Regions from separate parts of the Streptomyces sp. NPDC023481 genome, predicted to be linked through region 1. Evidence: riboswitches for the same ligand, from Rfam matches in the RefSeq annotation. Region 1 holds a riboswitch; the other holds the start of a gene.
What was found. A riboswitch is a leader RNA that binds a small molecule or an ion and turns the genes downstream of it on or off. The one in region 1 is predicted to bind cyclic di-AMP.
Positions count from the first base shown of each region.

Region 1 (3,203 bases):
GCGGCACGACCCGTGCTGCCGTCGTCGAGGCCGACCTCGACCTCGACCGTGGGGTTGCCTCGGGAGTCCAGGATTTCCCGGGCTACGACGACGTCGATGGACGGCACGAGCATCTCCTTCTTGGATGTGACGCTGGAAGTGCGGGGCTGGTGTGCCTTGCGCCTAGAGCCTAACCGTCCCGGGCGCGTCGGCCACCGACCGACCGTCCCGTGGACAAGGCGACGGTACCTTTTGTTTCTCGTCGAAACAAAGGGTTCGGGGACTGGGACGTGAAAAACCCCGCCCGGTGCGTACGGGGGAACACGCACCGGGCGGGGTGCCCGTGGGGGCCGGGGGGGAGTGGCCCGCACAGGGGTCTTCAGTGGGGCCCGCGCGGAAGGGCGGGCCCCGTGGTCCGGCCGGCGGCCGGGTGTCACTTCAGGTGCAGCTGCTGACCGGGGTAGATCAGGTTGGCGTCCTCGACGATGTCCTTGTTCAGCTCGAACAGCTTCTCCCAGCCGCCCTGCACGTGGTGCGCCTGGGCGATGGAGCTGAGCGTGTCACCGGTGACGACCTTGTACTCGCCGTCGCCCTTCTTGACCTTCTTGCCGGTCGGGGTGGTGACGGTCTTGCTCTTGCCCGCGCTCGGGGCCGGGCGCTCGGCGGAGCGGGAGGCGGCCTGGTCGTCGGTGGAGCGGCTGGTGGTACCGGCCGAGGTCGAGGGGGTGCTCGGAGCCGGGTTGCTCGGGGCCGGGGCGCTGTCGGTGGCACCGGACAGGCCCGTGCCGCAGACCGGCCAGGCACCCTTGCCCTGCGCGGCCAGGACCTTCTCGGCGACCGCGATCTGCTGCGACTTGCTCGCCTTGTCGGCGGTGCCGGCGTACTGCGTGCCGCCGTACGCGGCCCAGGTGGAGGCGGAGAACTGCAGACCGCCGTAGTAACCGTTGCCGGTGTTGATGGACCAGTTGCCACCGGACTCGCACTGGGCGACCTGGTCCCACTCGGAGGAGGTGGCGGCGGAGGCGTTGCCGGCCGCCATCAGCGGGGCGGCGACGGCGACACCGGTGACACCGGCGAGCGCGACGGCGCGGACGGCCTTGGACGGACGGCGGTGCTTGCCCTTGCCGGAAAACAGCATGGAAGGATCCCCTCACCGACGCCTGCGAGGTGAGCTGTCGGGTTCGGGCCGGTTGAGTTGCCCGGCCGCGCTCCCGCTCTCGCGGTCTGCGCGGCTTCACCCCCAGCCGGTTCCGGCATCAACTGCCGGGCCCGGCGACTTACCTTGGGTCCCCCGCTCCTGCCTACGGCGCTTGACGCGACGACTGTTCCCGGGCAACCGCTGGCAGGATTCGGCGTTGCGACTGCCGGGGCTCGTGGTGACGAGCGGTCTCGACCGTAGACACGTGATCGACGGAATTTCAAAGACGATCAGGGCTTCTGAGACTCATCCCACACTTTCGCCAATTCGGACATCAGGGAGTAAAACGGGGCGTCAACTCCGGCTGTTACGCGCCCTTTTCACCCTCTACTTCCAGGGTCTGACCGGCGCTGATGTGGTTCGGGTCGGTGCCGATGGCCTTCTTGTTGGCGGAGTAGAGCGCGTGCCACCCGCCGTCGACCTCAAGGGAGTCGGCGATGGAGGCGAGGGTGTCGCCCTCGCGGACGGTGTACGTGTCCGTTTCGCGCGCCGCGTGCCGCCCGGAAGCGGCGGAGTCCTGACCGTTTGTCACGTTTTCGTCGGCGCTCGCCCCGCGGTGACGTCCGCCACTGAGGGCCCCGGTGTCGACCAGGCTCCAAGAACCGGCGGCCTGCTGGGGGTTGTCCGCGACGCCGCCGGTGCCCGGGGTGGCCGCGGGGGCGGACTCGTGCGAGTCGCCCGCGCTCGACGAGGTGGACTTGTCCGTCTTGGGGGTGTTGGTTCCCGTGGAGCCGGTGCCCGCGCCGGCGCCCTTGTCCGACTTCCCGCCCGGCGTGGTGGCCGTGCCCGACGAGGAACCGGCGCCCGAGCCGGAGTTGGCGTCGGAGCCGGCACCGGTGGAGGGTGACGAATCCGGCGTACCGGACGAGCCGGAGCCTTCGGTGGAGCCGGAGCCGCCGGAGGAGTCCGTGCTGCCGGAGCCGGAGTCACCGGACTTCTCGGTCGATCCGGACGAGTCACCCGAACCGCCGGTGCCACCGGAGCCACCGACACCCGTGTCGACGTCCACGGAGCCCGAGCCCGAGGTCAGCCCGGACAGCAGGGCGCAGGTGGCCCACGGGGTGGTGCCCTTGTCGGCGAGGATCTTCTCGGCGACGGCGATCTGCTGGTTGCGGCTGGCCTGGTCGGGGCTGGCCGCGTAGTCGCCGCCGCCGTAGCTGTTCCAGTCCTCCTGCGAGATCTGCAGGCCGCCGTAGTAGCCGTTGCCCGGGTTCGCGCTCCAGGAGCCGCCGCTCTCGCATTCGGCCACCTTGTCCCACGTGGTGCCGTCGGCCGCGTTGGCGCTCGCCGCGCCGAGGAGCGGGATGGCGATGGCGGAGCCGGTCACTCCGGCCGCGACGAGCAGGGCCGGGGCCTGGCGGGGGCGACGGTGTCGGCCGTTCCCGGAGAGCATGCAGAAGCCTTTCGAGCGACAGCAGGGGCAGCGCGGCGGGTGATGCCGCTCGCCACGCTGATGGGTGAACGTATAGGCATACGATCACTTGTCACAAGTTCATGCCGCAGAGATCACGTGAAGATCACAGAGTTGAATGTTCGTCATCTTCCCTCCACGACCCGTGGTCAGGCGGGGGGTGTGAACTCCACCGGCAGGGTGCGCAGGCCGCGCATGATGAGCCCGCCGCGCCAGCGCAGCTCCGCCGGATCCGCGGCGAGCCGCAGATCGGGCAGGCGGGTGAGCAGGGTGGCGAGCGCGGTCTGGCCCTCCAGGCGGGCGAGCGGCGCGCCGAGGCAGTAGTGGATGCCGTGCCCGTACCCGAGGTGCTGGTTGTCGCGGCGGGCGAGGTCCAGCACGTCCGGGTCGGCGAACCGCTCCGGGTCCCGGTCCGCGGCGGCGAGGACGACGAGCACCGGATCCCCCGGCGCGATGTCCTGCCCGCCGATGCTCAGCGGCTCGGTGGCGAACCGCCAGGTGGCCAGCTCCACCGGGCCGTCGTAGCGCAGCAGTTCCTCCACGCCGGTCTCCAGCAGGTCCCGCTCCCCGGCGGCCAGGGACCGCTCCAGCCGGCCGCGCTGCTCGGGGTGGGTG
Region 1 is NZ_JBVHJE010000012.1:93,388-96,590, forward strand. It holds gene eno (phosphopyruvate hydratase) at 1-113, opposite strand, end outside; gene ACZ3ZD_RS23185 (transglycosylase family protein) at 413-1,117, opposite strand; cyclic di-AMP (ydaO/yuaA leader) riboswitch at 1,122-1,298, opposite strand; gene ACZ3ZD_RS23190 (transglycosylase family protein) at 1,485-2,570, opposite strand; gene ACZ3ZD_RS23195 (cytochrome P450 family protein) at 2,738-3,203, opposite strand, start outside.

Region 2 (3,203 bases), on a different contig from region 1:
TCGGCTGCACGGGGCTCGCGGTGTGCGGGCAGGGAGCGCAGGTCTACGACGCCGGGAGCGACCGCCTGCTGTGGTCGGTGAGGCTGGACCGGGAGCTGGCCGAGACCGCGCTCGGCAAGATCGAGGCGGAGGTGGGGCCGGTCTGCGCGGCGGTCGACCAGGACGGCGTCGACGGGCTCACGCTGATCGAGCCCGGCTACCGGATGCCCCACCCGACGCTGCCCGCGGTGCGCGTCGGCCGGCGCGACGACCTGTGGGCGGAGCCCATCAGCAAGGTGCTGCTGCGGCACGCCATCCTGTCCGACGACGAGTTGGCGGCGGTGGCGCGCGCGGCGGTGGGCTCGCTGGCGACGGTCACCATGTCGGGCCCGGGCACCGTGGAGCTCCAGCCGAGCGGGGTGACGAAGGCGACCGGTCTGGCGCTGGCCGCCGGGCGGCTGGGGGTCGGCGCCGACCGTGCCCTCGCCTTCGGTGACATGCCCAACGACATCCCCATGTTCCACTGGGCCGCGCGCGGTGTCGCCATGGCCGGCGCGCACCCCGAACTGAAGGCGGTGGCCGACGAGATCACCTTGTCGAACGAGGACGACGGCATCGCCGTCGTCCTCGAACGACTCTTCCCGCCCGACTGACCGGGAAGTCGACCCGGCCGGGGGGCCGACCGACTGACCGGCATATCAGTAGCGCCGGCCGCGGCTCCGGCCCCGAGTCGGCCCGGCTCCGGCCTCGAGTCGGCCCGACTGCGACCCTGAGCTGGCCCGGCTGCGGCCCTGAGCCGGCCCTGAGCCGGTCAGTACGCGCTGAACACGTTGTCGATCGACCCGTACCGCGCGGCCGCGTAGTTGCAGGCGGCGGTGATGTTCGCGACCGGGTCGTAGATGTTGAACGAGGTTCCGGCCACGTGGTACGCGTTGAACGTGGGGTCGATGACCTGGAGCAGGCCCTTGGACGGGATGCCCTTGGCGGCGTTGGAGTCCCAGAGGTTGATGGCGTTCGGGTTGCCCGAGGACTCGCGGATGATGTTGCGGTAGATGCCGTTGTAGGTGCCCGGGATGCCCTTCTGGGCCATGATCGCGAGCGACTCGCGGATCCAGCCGTCCAGGGTGTTCGGGTAGCCGGCGGTGGTGGTGGCGGCCGTCGCGGTGGTGCTGGGGGCCGCGGCGGCGCTGGTCGCGCCGATGAGCGGCAGGGCGAGTACGGCGGCACCGGCGCCGGCGGCGGTGACGGCGCGGACGAGACGGCCGGTGCGGGTGCGGCGGGGCTGAGCGGCAGCAGGCATGGCGGTGTTCCTCTCCGGCGCCTGCGAGGTGAGCTGTCGGGTTCGGGCTGGGAGGTGCCCGGCCGTGCCCTGGAAGAGGCACGGCTTCACCCCGAGCCGTTCCGGTGCGGCGTGTGCCGTCCGGTCCGGCGACTTACCTGGGTCCCCCGCTCCTGCCGTACGAATGAGTTCGTCGATGGGTTACGCGGGCGGCGGCAGGATTCGGCGTCCGCCCGACGGCCCGGAACGTATGCGAGAGCACATGTCGGAAACAAGGGCCGGATTCATACAACGTGCGATTTGACCTTGATCGATGTCGTATGAGGCGCTTGATCCTTTGCGGTTGCCAATCCTCAACTCGCCGACAGGACAAGGGCTCGCAGGGGCTTTTGAGGGTGGGTCGGGCAGGTGGCCGGAGTGAGCCATTTCACGAACTGGCAAACTACTTCAAATCAGACATGAGGGATTAGGGGGATTGGGGCGGGAAGTCGGAGTGGTGGGGTATGGAGAGGTTGCGCCATAGCGCCCGAATTACTGGGAAAGCTGTAAATTTCCGTTCTTATTGTGTGATCGTCGTCATGCCGATCATGATCCGGTACCGCCCGGGCTGGACCGGTGGGCGCTATCGGTGATCGAACAGGGACCGGATACGCTGACTTGAGTGATGGCAGCGACCTATCGACAAACCGTGTAATCGCCAGCAGACACCAGCAGACAGGAGACCCCTCGTGACCGTCGTCGGGCCGTTCGGGCTGAGCGTGCGGGACCAGGCTCTGGAAGCCGATGTCCAGGCCGGATTGGCGGCTGTCGAGGAAGGCTTGCTCGAAGCCACCAAGAGCGAGGTCCCGTTCATCACGGAGGCCGCGCAGCACCTCGTGCGGGCCGGGGGGAAGCGTTTCCGGCCACTTCTGGTGATGCTCGCGGCCCAGTTCGGCGATCCGTACGCGCCCGGTGTCGTGCCCTCGGCCGTGGTCGTGGAGCTGACCCATCTGGCCACGCTGTACCACGACGACGTCATGGACGAGGCGGCCGTGCGGCGGGGTGTGGACAGCGCCAACACCCGCTGGGGCAACTCCGTCGCGGTCCTCACCGGCGACTTCCTGTTCGCCCGCGCCTCCCAGATCCTCGCCGACCTCGGCCCCGAGGCGGTCCGGGTGCAGGCGCTGGCGTTCGAGCGGCTGGTCACCGGCCAGATCCTGGAGACCGCGGGCCCCTCCGACGGGCGCGACCCGGTCGATCACTACCTGGACGTGCTCGGCGGCAAGACGGGCTCCCTGGTGGCCGTCTCGTGCCGGTTCGGCGCGATGATGTCCGGCGCCGACGAGACGGTCGTCGACACGCTCACCCAGTACGGCGAACGGCTCGGGGTCGCCTTCCAGCTCGCCGACGACGTCCTGGACATCGCCTCCGACTCCCACGAGTCCGGCAAGACCCCGGGCACCGACCTGCGCGAGGGCATCCCCACCCTGCCGGTGCTCCGGCTGCGCGAGCGCGCCGCCCGGCTGGGCCGGCCCGAGGACGTCGCGCTGTGCGAGCTGCTCGACTCCGACCTGAGCGACGATGCCCGGCACGCCGAGGCGCTGGCCGCGCTGCGCGCGCACCCCGCGCTGGAGCAGGCCCGCCGGGACACCGTGCGGTACGCGGAGGAGGCGCGGGCCGCACTCGCACCGCTGCGCGCGTGCGACGCCAAGGCGGCCCTGATGGAGCTGTGCGACGCGGTCGTGCACCGCGCCGGCTGACCCGGCCGGCCCCGTACGGGCCGCCGCGCCCGGCGTGACCCCTACGGGTCGGGTGGAGATACCACCGTCGCGTGTCATACCGGAGGCGTACACGGAGTTGCCTCCGTGGGCTGACGATTCCTCACGGCCGATTTGGTCAGATGGTCATCACGGAAATCACCACTCCTCACCGATTCGGGTGAGAATGGCGGCTCAGGTGGACCAGC
Region 2 is NZ_JBVHJE010000001.1:380,163-383,365, forward strand. It holds gene ACZ3ZD_RS01805 (HAD family hydrolase) at 1-632, shown strand, start outside; gene ACZ3ZD_RS01810 (transglycosylase SLT domain-containing protein) at 791-1,279, opposite strand; cyclic di-AMP (ydaO/yuaA leader) riboswitch at 1,285-1,464, opposite strand; gene ACZ3ZD_RS01815 (polyprenyl synthetase family protein) at 1,987-2,997, shown strand.
Region 2: another riboswitch for cyclic di-AMP. It lies ahead of ACZ3ZD_RS01810 (transglycosylase SLT domain-containing protein); the one in region 1 lies ahead of ACZ3ZD_RS23185 (transglycosylase family protein).